2 regions of the Allobosea sp. LjRoot90 genome follow, and region 1 is predicted to be linked to the other one. Evidence: riboswitches for the same ligand, from Rfam matches in the RefSeq annotation. Region 1 holds a riboswitch; the other holds the start of a gene.
What was found. Region 1 has a riboswitch for thiamine pyrophosphate ahead of ACSQ3M_RS01630 (ABC transporter permease). Riboswitches for the same ligand answer to the same signal wherever they lie in the genome.

Region 1 (6,091 bases):
ATGGCGGGCGAGGGCCCGCCGGATGGCCGCGAAGCCGGCTCATAGCATCGCGATCGGCGCCAGACCCAGAGGGGCGCGCACAGAGCCGCTCTGATGTAGGCGCGGGGTGGGCGCGACGGCAGGGGGCCTGCCGCCGCATTCCGCCAGCTTATTTCAGCTCGCCTGCGATCTCGGCGATCGCCGGGGCCTTCTTGATCAGCCCGCGTTCGACAAGAAAGGCACCGAAGCGCTCATAGCGGCGCTGGTCGAGGGCAGCCGGGCGCTTGGCGAAGCGCGGCAGGGTGTCCGTCCAGGCCTGGCGGTTGAGGGCGTCGTCGAGATCGGGATGGGCGGCGATGAAGAGCTTCCAGGCCTCCTGCGGGTGGTTGGTCAAATAGAGCGCCGCCTTCTCGACCGCGTCGAGGAAGCGGGCGAGGCGGGTGTCGCCGAGGAGCTCGCGGCGGGTGATCAGGATCAGCTCGTCATAGGCCGGCACGCCATGCTCCTCGGGATAGAAGGCGGTGCCGGGATGGCCCTCGAGCTTCAGCTGCGTCAGCTCGAAATTGCGGTAGCCGCCGATTGTGGCGTCGACCCGGCCGCTGATCAGCGCGGCCGAGAGCGCGAAGTTGACGTTGACGAGCTTGACGTCGTCGAGCTTGAGGCCCGCCTTGGCCAGCATCTGGCCGAGCAGGGTGGTCTCCGTGCCCGAGACGGCATAGCCGACCGTCTTGCCCTTGAGGTCGGCGAGGCTCTTGATCGGCCCGTCGGCCTTGACGATGACACTGTTGAGCGGGGTCTCGACCAGCGTGCCGAAGCGGACGATCGGGATGCCGGCGGCGTGGTCGAGATAGAGATTGGGCTGGTAGTGGATGCCGATATCGGCCTGGCCGGCGGCGACGAGGCGCGGCACGGCGGAAGGATCGGAGGGCGGCACCATCGTGACCTCGAGTCCGGCCTCCTTGAACAGGCCGAGCTGCTGCGCGACGACCAGTGGCGCATGGTCGGGATTGACGAACCATTCGAGCATGACCGTGAGCTTGTCGGCGGCGCGCGCCGGGCTGGCGAGGCCGGCAGCCAGGATGAGGCCGGTGGCGAGCAGGGCGCGTCTGGTCAGGGCGCGGAGGGTCATGCGGCGAAATCCTTCTGCTTGATCGGTTCGGGACGGAGCGGCGTCACGGCTCGCTCGTCCAGGGAATGAGGCGCGGGCCGAGCGCATCGACGAGATGGCGCAGGACGAGGCTGAGCACGGCGAGTACGGTCATCGCGGCGAAGACCGTGTCGGTCTGCATGCGGGCATTGGCCTGGACCATGACGAAGCCGAGCCCGGCCGAGGAGCCGACCCATTCGCCGATCACGGCGCCGAGCGGCGCGAGCGGAGCTGCGACCCGCAGGCCCGAGAGCAGGCTCGGCATGGCCAAAGGCAGGCGGACATGGCGGAGCGTCTGCCAATGCGTCGCCGTCGTCAGCGCGGTGGCGTCGATGAGCTCGGGGTCGGTCCGGCGCAGGCCGTCGGCGAAGGCGGAGGCGACCGGGAAGAAGATGATGATCGTCGCCATGATCACCTTCGAGCCCATGCCGAAGCCGAACCAGACGACCAGCAGCGGTGCGATCACGAAGACGGGGAAGGATTGGAGGACGAGCAGGACCGGCCAAAGCAGGCGCCCGAGCCGCGGCAGCGCCACGATCGCGACCGCTGTCAGCGCGCCGAACAGCGAGCCGAGTACGAAGCCGAGCGCGATCTCGGCCATGGTGGTCAGGCTGTGGCCGAGGAGGAAGCCGGGCTGGCGCTGGAAGGCTGCGGCGACCTCGAGCGGCGAGGGCAGGATGTAGCGCGGCGGCTGGAACAGCCAGACCGCGCCCTGCCAGGCCAGGAGCAGGACGAGAATGGTGCGAAGCGCCGGGGCGAGCGCGGCCATCACCGGCCTCGCGGAAGCCGAGCTCCGCTCTGTCGCGCCATGCGTCGTCAAGGCTCGCCTTTCCGGTGGAAGGCGGGCACGGGGAGAAGCGCTGACGAGGCTGCCCCGAGCGACTCCCTCCGCCAGCATGATCTGGTTCAGGTTCGAAGGGTGCTTCTCAGCTCGCCTTGCGGCGAACGCCCCCGTCTCTCGTAAGCCCTTGTGGCAGAAAGGCTTGCGCCTGTCACGCCTGTCTCAGGCCATACGGTGCCAGTCAGGCCTCGCCGTCATAGGCCGAGTCGAAGAAGGCCTTCTCCAGTGCGACGGTGCGCAGGAAGAAGTCTCGGCTCGTTTCCGCTTCGTTCGGGCCGACGCGATCGAGCTCCGCTCGCAGGAAACCGACGAAGTCGCGGAAGTCGGGGTTGTCGTGCAGGGTGACCCATTCGGCATGGACGAAGTTCGCCGGCAGCGGCTGCGACGCCTGCTGGGCCCAGTCGAGATAGAGCCATTCGGCCACGACGAGGACGGAGAGGGCGGCGGCGTAGGAACGCGTCGCAGCGGCTTCGCGCATGATCGCCTTGAAGCCAGCGGTGGCTTTCGTGTCGGGCTGCTCGGCGCGCTCGCGCTCGCTGACGCCGAGCGCTGTGAAGGCGCGCAGGAAATAGGTGTTCTCCTCGCCGCAGACCATGCCGATGAAGCGGCCGAAGCGCAGCCGGGCCTCGAAGCTGTCGGCGCCGGCGAGTGCCGCACCCAGCAGGGTCAGGAAGCTGTCGAGGAAGCGGTGGTCCTGGACCAGATAGCGGGCCATGACCACGTCGGAGACCGTCCCCTCGAGCAGCTCAGTGACGAAGCGGTGGCCGACGGATTGCGACCAGGCCGGCTGGCTGGCGAGGCGGAGGGTTTCGGTGAAACGGGCGGTCATGAGGTCGGTGCCTTCTGCTGATCGGCCCCTCCCTAGCAGCAGCGCCGCCGCGCCGGAACACGCGGCGGCCGCATGCGGCAATCGCGCCGACGCGTTATTTCAATCGCCCCGCCACGAGCTTCGCCAGCTCGCCGACGCGCGCCTTCGCCTGATCGTGCAGCGCCTGGTCGCGCTCGCCGCCGGAGACGCGGACGTCGACCGTGGTGAGGCCCTTACGGATATGGATGCGGTTCATGATGTCGAGCGCGGCCTCGTCGCCGAGGCCCGAAACCGGGGTCTTGGCCTCCGAGACCTTGATCGCGCTCTGGAACCAGCGCTTCGACAGCTCTTCGCTGGCGGCGACGTTGCGGACGCTGACCTGGATCTGGTTGAGCTCGACCGTGCGCTTGCCGTCCTTCTCGACGGTGCGCTTGGCGTCGAACTGGCAGCCGATCGGGTTCGGCAGCGCCTCGACCCGGTTCTCGCGGCTTTCATGGGTGATCTTGCCCATCAGCTTGCGCGGCTCGCTAACGGTCATGTCAGGGAAGGCAGCCTTGACCTCGGCCGGCGTCAGCAGGGTGCAGGCGTCGGGCCATTGCTCGGCCGGCGCGACGGAGGAGGTGCGGGTATCCGCCGGCACCGTCACGGCGCTATTCGCCGCGACTTTGGGCGACGCATCGACCATGCCGGTGCCACCCTGCCAGCGTGCCGCCGCCTGCTTCGCGAGAGCGAGCGCGTTCGGCGGCGTCTGCTCGGAATAGAGGTCGACCGAGACGGAATAGATCAGGTCGTCCTTGCGGGCGCGGACAACTACGCTCGACGAATTGGTCTCCTGGAAGGCCTCGTCGCCGATGCCGGAGAGCGACTCCAGCTTGAGCGTGAGCCTGGGATCGCTCGCGACCTTCTCGCGCGTCGCCTTGATCGAGGCGAAGGCCTGCGTCGGGGTCTCGCGGCCTTTGGCGACGCCGTCCCAGCGGATCACCGTGACCGAGGCGAAGCGGGCATGGTCCATCTTCGAGGTCGGGCTCGGCAGCTTCACCGAGTACATGCAGCTCTCGGCATATTGCGGGCCGCGGCTGATCGGGCTCAGCGTCGGACCCTTGGCCGTGATCGGGCGGCCGGGGAAGAGTGCCTCCAGATCGGCCTGCGGCAGCAGGCGGCAGGCATCTGGCGCCTTGCTCGCCGCCGCCGGCTCCGGAGCCGCCGTCGTCGTTGCGGTCTGGGCGAGGGCGGGTGCGGCGAGAATCAGCAGCAGCGGCGCCACGAATGCGGAACGGGTGAGCATCGCATCGGTTCTCCAGGGACGGGCGCGCCGCTGTCGATCGCGGCGCCGTTCGGGGAGGTGAAGCTAGGCGCGATGGTGGCGCGATCATGGCGCTGTGGAAGGTCGCGGCGATGATTGCTGACACAGGCTGTCAGCCGGAGGGATATCAATACAAACCAATTGGTATGTATGGGAGGAGACGATGATGAAGCTCTATGGATTCGGGCCGACGCGGACCCTGCGCGCCCTATGGGGCCTGAAGGAGCTCGGCGTGCCGTTCGACTATATCGAAGTCGATATTCTCGGCGGCGAGACGCAGACCCCGGAGTTCCTGAAGCTCAATCCCGCCGGCAAGCTGCCGGTGCTGGTCGACGGCGACAATGTCCTGCCGGAATCGGCGGCGATCATCCTCTACCTCGCCGAGAAATTTCCGGAGAAGCGCCTGTTGCCGGACGACCTAGATCAGCGGGCGCAGGTCTATCGCTGGATCCTGTTCGCGATGACCGAGCTCGAGCAACCGCTCTGGCGCATTACCAAGCACAGCTTCCTCTATCCCGAGGAGAAGCGGCTGCCGCAGGACATCGTGCTCGCCGGCGGCGATTTCAGGCGCATGGCTGCGGTGCTGGAAGCCCATATGGAGGGGCGCGATTTCATCGTCGGCGACCGGATGGGGGCAGCCGATTGCGTCACCGCCTATCTGATGGACTGGGCGAACGAGCAAGGCCTGCTCGACGGCTTCCCACGCCTTCAGCGTTATCTCGAACGCATGTATGCGCGACCATTGGCGCCGCAGCGGATCGCGGACGCCTTCGCCAGCGTGCAGCCGGCGGCCTAGCGGAGGTAGGGCGAGAATCGGCCGGCAGGCCGGTCAGTCCGGGCGGCGGGCCCTGACAAGGGCGACGGTGCGCTTCGGCCAGAGCCGCTCGCACAGCGCCACGGCGCCAAGCCCGGTCAGGCCGCCCATGATCTTGACCAGCGCATCCAGCGCGCGGGCATGCCGGCTCGCCTCGAAATGCTGGGCGAGTTCGAGTCCGGCGGCACCGGTGATGATGCACAGGAGAATCACGCCCTTGCGCGCCGGATAGGCGGTAGCGAGAGCCGCGGCGGCGACCAGATAGGCGACGAAACGCTCAATCTGCGGTCCCAGATGCGAGATATGCGGGCGGGCGCCGATCGGGGACAGGGTCGCGACGATGACGACGGCGACCGCAACCCAGCCGATCAGGGCGGCCCAGCGGCGCAGGGAAAGCTCAAGCCCGAAGAGCCGCATCGTCGTCCGTCGCGCCTCCTGCTGCACCAATCCGTCCGCGGCTAACAAAAAGGGCCCAAGCGTCTGTCGCTCAAGCCCTCGAAAATGCTGGCTCCCGGAGCAGGATTCGAACCTGCGACCAATCGATTAACAGTCGATTGCTCTACCGCTGAGCTATCCGGGATCGGTGGGCGGCGTATAGCGGCGGTGCCCACCCGGTGCAAGCCCTTTGCTGGCATCGGGCCCGAGAAAATCGTGGACGCTCGGTCTGCCCCAGCGTCAATTCACATTGCCGAGAGAGTTTCGGTTGCGGCGCGCTGCGGCATGTGGTTATACGCCCGCCGAGGAGCACGCTTCGGGCGGCGCTCCGGGATGGCCTCGTGGCGGAGTGGTTACGCAGAGGACTGCAAATCCTTGCACCCCGGTTCGATTCCGGGCGAGGCCTCCACCTTATTCCTGCATTGATGTTTCGGTGATTTTCGGCGGGTAGTCCCGCGGGGGCGACGTCCTCGTAAGGGCCTTGGCCGATCAATCAGTCCGAGCGACGGCGCCTGAAGCGTTCCAGCAAGCCGAGACACCAGGTCGCGAAGCGCGCCATCGGCCGCTGTAGCAGCGGCACGTCGGCGGCGAGCAGCATCAAGCCCAGCGGAAGCATCCAGACACCGAGGATCGGCAGGAACGAGAACACGCCGCCGATGATGAGGGCGAGCCCAGCCGGGATCCGGATCAGACGCGAATCGCGATGCTGGAGCCAGCGCATCGCCCTGGCGAATCGGGGCGGGAGCTCGGCCTCGATTCGCTTG
Region 2 (6,091 bases), on a different contig from region 1:
CTTTCAAGGTGGTGCTGCTCGTCATCTCGTTTCCGTCGGTTTCGCCAGGGGATATGGGAACGGGTCTAACCCAGCGCCATCAGGGCGAGATCGGTAACGCCGCGCGCTGCAAGCCGGCTGGCGGCGCGTGCGGCCCTGATGCCGGTGCGGCAGCAGAGCACGACGCGCCGGCCATCGGTTTCATCCAACGACAGCCGATCGATCTCGTCGACTGTCAGCCTGATGGCGTCCGGGGCGGCCGCGACCGGCGCCTCCTCAAGCCCGCGCAGCTCGACGACGATATCGCCGGCCAAAAGCTGCGACGGCGCGATGAACGGGAAGGAGCCGGCGAGCGGCTCCTGTGCTCCGGCGAAGGAGAACCCACCGAAACCGAGGCGGCGAGCGTCGAAGCTGATCACCCGGCCGAGCGGCGATGGCTCCAGGCCCAGCGCCAGCAGCACGGCCATCTGCGCCTGCAATAGGCCGAGCGTGCCGACCGCCGGGCCGAGCACGCCGGCCGTGGCGCAATCGCCGGCGCGCGCCGGCATTTCGGGGAAGACCGCTCGATAGCTCGGCCCCCCGCCACAAAAGGCGCCGACATAGCCGGCAAGGCCGACGATCGAGGCGCTGACCAGCGGCTTGCCGGCGTCATGGCAGGCGTCGCTCAGGACATAGGTCGCAGCGAAACTGTCGGCGGCGTCGACGACGATACCGGCTCGCGCGACGAGCCCCGCGACATTGTCGGGCGCGAGCCTGAGCGCCAGTGCCTCGACCTCAACACCGGGATTGTATGCGGCGAGCGCTTCCGCCGCCGCCTCGACCTTCAGGCGCCCGACATCGCCCATCCGGTAGAGCGGCTGGCGGTGCAGGTTGCTTTCCTCGACCCGGTCGGGATCGACCAGCAGCAATCGGCCGATGCCGGCGCCGGCGAGGTAGGACAGAACGGGACAGCCGAGCCCGCCGGCGCCGACGACCAAGATGCTCGTACGGGCCAGTCGCGCCTGCCCCCCGGGGCCGACCTCCGGCAGCACGATCTGGCGGGCATAGCGATCGCTCATGGCTCCCTCCACCGTCAGCCAAGCAGGGCCCGGCCGAGCACCGGGGTCGACGGCGCGGCCATGTCACGCGGTTCCATCGGCCCCGCTTCGAAGGCAAGGCGCCCGGCCTCGACCGCGCGGGCGAAGGCGGCCGCCATCGCTGCCGGATCGCCGGCTTTCGCGACCGCAGTGTTGAGCAGGACGGCGTCGTAGCCGAGCTCCATTGCCGCGGCCGCGTGCGAGGGCAATCCGATGCCGGCATCGACGACGAGCGGGATACCCGGAAAATGCGCCCGTAGCGCCCGCAGGCCGTAAGGGTTGTTCAAGCCCTTGCCGGTGCCGATCGGTGCGCCCCAGGGCATCAGCACCCGGCAGCCGGCCTCGACCAGCCGCTCGGCCACGACGAGGTCCTCGGTCATATAGGGGAAGACCTCGAAACCCTCGGCGCAGAGGATGCGCGCCGCCTCGGTGAGGCCGAACACATCGGGCTGAAGCGTGTCGGCTTCGCCGATCACCTCCAGCTTGATCCAGGGCGTGCCGAAGACCTCACGCGCCATCTGCGCAGTCGTCACCGCTTCCTTGACCGAATGGCAGCCGGCCGTATTCGGCAGCACCCTGACGCCGAGGCCGCGGATCAGGGCCCAGAAGTCCTGGCCGCCACCGAGACGCCCGGCTTCGCGGCGCAGCGAGACCGTGACGACATCGACGCCGGCCGCTTCGACCGCCCGCTGCAGCACGGCCGGCGAGGGATATTGCGCCGTGCCGAGAAAGAAGCGCGAGCGCGGGGTGAAGCCGTAGAAATCCATTGCCTCAGCCTCCCTGCATCGGCGCGAGGATCTCGAGCCGATCGCCTTCGGCGAGGACCGTCCGCGCTCGCGCGGCGGCGGACACGAAAGCCTCGTTCACGGCCGTGGCGACGACCGCCCCGGCATAGCCCAACTCGGCCAGTGTCTCGGCCAGGACCGGGGCAGCGACCTCACGCGTGTCGCCGTTGACGATGATCTGCATCGGACAGCTCCTTGGATGCGAGGAGACGATCGGCCACCTGCCGGGCCAGAGCCGGCGACAGCAGGAAGCCGTGGCGGAAAAGGCCGTTGAAACGCAGCACCCGGCCGTCCTCGACGATGCGGGGCAGGTTATCGGGAAAGGCCGGGCGGACATCGGCACGCAATTCGACAATCTCGGCCTCGCCGAAGGCCGGATGCAGCGCATAGGCGGCACTCAGGAGCTCGATCGCCGAGCGAGCGCTGACGCGGCTGCGATCATCGCTCTCGATCATCGTCGCACCGATCATGAAATGCCCGTCGGCGCGCGGCACGACATAGAGCGGAATCCGTGGATGCAGGAGCCGCACCGGGCGGCTCAGGCTGATCTCGTTCGTACGCAGCACCAGCATCTCGCCGCGCACGCCGCGCAGCGTACCCAAGCGGTCACGGGCGGAAAGGCCACGGCAATCGACGATGCGATCGGCATCGAGCCCCGCCTCCTCGACCGCGGCGCCATAATGGATCGGCACACCGGCCGCCTGTAGCGCCCCAGCCAACGCCGCCATGGCCAGGCGCGGGTCGAGATGAGCCTCCTGCGCGAAGAACAGACCCTGCCGGAAGCGGCCGGCGAGGTCGGGCTCCAGCGCGGCGACCCCGTCGCCATCGAGCCGCTCGAAGCCATCAGTCCGCGCAGCAAAGCGCGTCAGTTCGCCGGCGTCGCGGGCCGGGGCGAGCACCAGCGTGCCATGCGCGAGCGTCTCACCATAATGGCTCGGCCACCAGTCGAGGGCCTGCCGGCCGAGGGTGACGACCGCCTCTTCGGCGCTCTCGCGCTCGCACCAGGGCGCCAGCATGCCGCCGGCAGCCCAGGAGCAGGCCTGCTCGCCGAGCCCGGCGCCGCGTTCGAACAGCTCGACCGCGACGCCCCGCTCCGCCAGTTCGAGCGCCGTCACGAGGCCGGCGACGCCGGCCCCGATCACAGCGACGCGCATGGCCCCTACTCCGCCGCGGGCAGATAGAGGTTGCCGCCCTTCTTGAGGAACTCCTCCGACTTCTCTGCCATGCCTTGCGAGGCCATCGCTTCGAGCGCCGCGCGCTCATTGTCGCCCATCGCCAGCACTTCGGCGCGCAGGTCCTGGGTAATCTTCATCGAGCAGAACTTGGGGCCGCACATCGAGCAGAAATGCGCGACCTTGTGGGCGTCCTTCGGCAGGGTCTCGTCGTGGTAGGCGCGGGCGGTGTCCGGATCGAGCGCCAGGTTGAACTGGTCCTCCCAGCGGAAATCGAACCTCGCCCGCGATACCGCGTCGTCGCGGATCTTCGCGGCAGGATGGCCCTTGGCGAGGTCGGCGGCATGGGCCGCGATCCGGTAGGTGATGACGCCAGTCTTGACGTCGTCGCGGTCCGGCAGGCCGAGATGCTCCTTCGGCGTGACGTAGCAAAGCATGGCGCAGCCGAACCAGCCGATCATCGCCGCACCGATGCCGGAGGTGATGTGGTCGTAGCCTGGCGCTATGTCGGTGGTCAGCGGTCCGAGCGTGTAGAACGGCGCCTCGCCGCATTCGCGCAGCTGCTTATCCATGTTCTCCTTGATCTTGTGCATCGGCACATGGCCGGGGCCCTCGATCATCACCTGGCAGCCCTTGTCCCAGGCGACCTTGGTCAGCTCGCCCAGCGTCTCCAGCTCGGCGAACTGGGCGCGGTCATTGGCGTCGGCGATCGAGCCGGGCCTGAGGCCATCGCCGAGCGAGAACGAGACGTCATATTTGCGCATGATCTCGCAGATCTCGTCGAAGCGCTCGTAGAGGAAACTCTCCTTGTGATGCGCCAGGCACCAGCGCGCCATGATCGAGCCGCCGCGCGAGACGATGCCGGTGACCCTGGATGCAGTGAGTGGGACGTAAGGCAGTCTCACGCCGGCATGGATGGTGAAATAGTCGACACCTTGCTCGGCTTGCTCGATCAGCGTGTCCTTGAAGACCTCCCAGTCGAGCTTGATCGGGTCGCCGCCGACCTTCTCCAGCGCCTGATAGATCGGAACCGTGCCGATCGGAACCGGCGAGTTGCGCAGGATCCAGGAGCGGATGTTGTGGATGTTGCGGCCTGTGGAGAGGTCCATGACGGTGTCGGCGCCCCAGCGGATCGCCCAGACCAGCTTCTCGACCTCCTCGGCGGCGCCGGAGGTCACGGCCGAATTGCCGATATTGGCGTTGATCTTGACCAGGAAGTTGCGGCCGATCGCCATCGGCTCAAGCTCGGGATGGTTGATGTTGGCCGGGATGATGGCGCGACCGCGGGCGATCTCGTCGCGGACGAATTCGGGCGTGACGAACTCGGGAACCGAGGCGCCAAAGCTCTCGCCGTCGGCATGGCGCTCTCTTGCACCCTCCAGCATGGCGGCGCGGCCGAGATTCTCGCGATGGGCGACGTAGATCATCTCGGGCGTGACGATGCCGGCCTTGGCGAATTCGTACTGCGTCGCCATCTGGCCGGACCTGGCCTCGAGGATCGGGCGCTCAGCCGGACAGGCCGGGACGAGTTGGGCTTCGCTGATATGGCCGTTGTCGGCGGCCGTGACCATGCGGCCAGGCACAGTCTCGAAGCCGAGCGCATCGAGCCAGGCCCGGCGCGGCTGCACCAGGCCGGCGTTGAGGTCGATGGTCGCGTCGGTCTCGGTATAGGGGCCGGACGGGTCGTAGATGCGCACCGGCGGTTCTGCGTCGGTCGTCAGGACGACCTCGCGGAAGGGCACGCGCATCTCGGGATGCTCGGGCGCGGCGACGTAGATCTTGCGCGAGCCGATGATCGGGCCGGTCGTCACCGTCTGCGGCGCGGCCTTGACGCTGTTCTTCTGGGGCTTGGTATGGGCGTTCATCTTAGGATCTCCTCCCTCTCAGGTTCAGGAGATCCGGGGCGTCTGACGGTCCAGTCGCTGTCTGCGGAATGCACTTGTGGCGCAGCCGCGTTCCAGTCCCTCCGCCGGTATGACCCGGATCAGGTTCGATGGGTTCGGCCGTCAGGCCATCTCAGCTCTTGCGAGCACCCCTCGGAACGAGGCGGAGGTTAGAACCGTCGTGATCTGCGCGCAACTGGCAAAGGACCACGGCTTTGCGCCGCGCCGCCATGCGTGGCGGGCATTACACGCGGAGAGGTCGGAAAATCAGGCGGTGATGTCGAGGTTGCCGCCCTGGCCGGCGGGCAGCGTTGCCTGCTGCTGCTCGGTAGCCTGCTGGAGCATGGCGACGAGGGCCTGATCGGAATCGGCGTTCTGCTTGACCATTTCGATCTGCAAAGCCTGCTGCGTTGCAGCCGACTTCATGCTGACCAGGCTTTGCGCGATCGCGACCGACATTTCACTCATGGCAGGCTCCTCGCCGCGAACATAGGCGGCGAGCCTTACCTGAATCTGAATCCGAAACCGCGAGCTCTAGGGCCGGACCCGATCAAGGCGCGATGATCGACGGCACCGGCTTCGGCATCGGAACCGCGCGATTCGGCTCCGGCGGCCCCGAACGGTCTCGCGCCAGCCGCTCACGCTCCCGCGTCGCCTCGACACGATCGGAACGCGGCTCGAGCTTCTGCACCTCGCTCGCATTCGGCGCGATCGGCACGCCTGGGGCGCGCTGACGCTGGGGCTGCGGCGGGGAGGATTGCGCGGCGGCGGCATCCGCCACGATCAGCCCGGCGGCGATCAGTCCGAGGAGGACCCATGGGTTCTTGCGCATGGCACTGCTCCAGTCGGGCAGGCGCAAGACCAGCCTGCCCTTCAGGAAAACTCGGAGCAAACCACGATTGTTCCAATGCCGGGCGGAGAAAGGCAGGGGCGGCCCGCAAGCCGCCCCGCTTCACTGCTGGTTCTGGCCGGTGAGCAGCGGCGTGATCCGGCGCAGCGTGACGCGGCGGTTTTCGCGCGAGTCGCCCTGCGTCTGGACCTTGGGATACTGCTCGCCATAGCCCTGCGTCGTCAGGTTCTCGGCGGGAACACCGAAGTCGCGGGTCAGGATCTCGGCGACCGACTGCGCCCGCCGGTCCGAGAGCGAGAGATTGTCGACATCCGATCCAACCGCATCGGTATGGCCCTCGACCATG

Region 2: it holds a riboswitch for thiamine pyrophosphate, as region 1 does, so the genes downstream of both, thiC (phosphomethylpyrimidine synthase ThiC) here and ACSQ3M_RS01630 (ABC transporter permease) in region 1, are expected to answer to the same signal.

The regions. Positions count from the first base shown of each region.
Region 1 is NZ_CAXUTF020000001.1:351,235-357,325, forward strand. Features, by position in the region: gene ACSQ3M_RS01625 (ABC transporter substrate-binding protein) at 149-1,108, opposite strand; gene ACSQ3M_RS01630 (ABC transporter permease) at 1,152-1,895, opposite strand; TPP riboswitch at 1,993-2,089, opposite strand; gene ACSQ3M_RS01635 (TenA family protein) at 2,149-2,796, opposite strand; gene ACSQ3M_RS01640 (hypothetical protein) at 2,891-4,060, opposite strand; gene ACSQ3M_RS01645 (glutathione S-transferase family protein) at 4,245-4,874, shown strand; gene ACSQ3M_RS01650 (VanZ family protein) at 4,908-5,336, opposite strand; tRNA gene ACSQ3M_RS01655 (tRNA-Asn) at 5,398-5,472, opposite strand; tRNA gene ACSQ3M_RS01660 (tRNA-Cys) at 5,663-5,736, shown strand; gene ACSQ3M_RS01665 (YgaP family membrane protein) at 5,821-6,091, opposite strand, start outside.
Region 2 is NZ_CAXUTF020000016.1:11,959-18,049, forward strand. Features, by position in the region: gene ACSQ3M_RS28300 (hydroxyethylthiazole kinase) at 1-25, opposite strand, end outside; gene ACSQ3M_RS28305 (HesA/MoeB/ThiF family protein) at 66-1,037, opposite strand; gene ACSQ3M_RS28310 (thiazole synthase) at 1,052-1,822, opposite strand; gene thiS (sulfur carrier protein ThiS) at 1,827-2,024, opposite strand; gene thiO (glycine oxidase ThiO) at 1,993-2,994, opposite strand; gene thiC (phosphomethylpyrimidine synthase ThiC) at 3,000-4,877, opposite strand; TPP riboswitch at 4,956-5,059, opposite strand; gene ACSQ3M_RS28330 (hypothetical protein) at 5,163-5,363, opposite strand; gene ACSQ3M_RS28335 (hypothetical protein) at 5,446-5,727, opposite strand; gene ACSQ3M_RS28340 (OmpA family protein) at 5,848-6,091, opposite strand, start outside.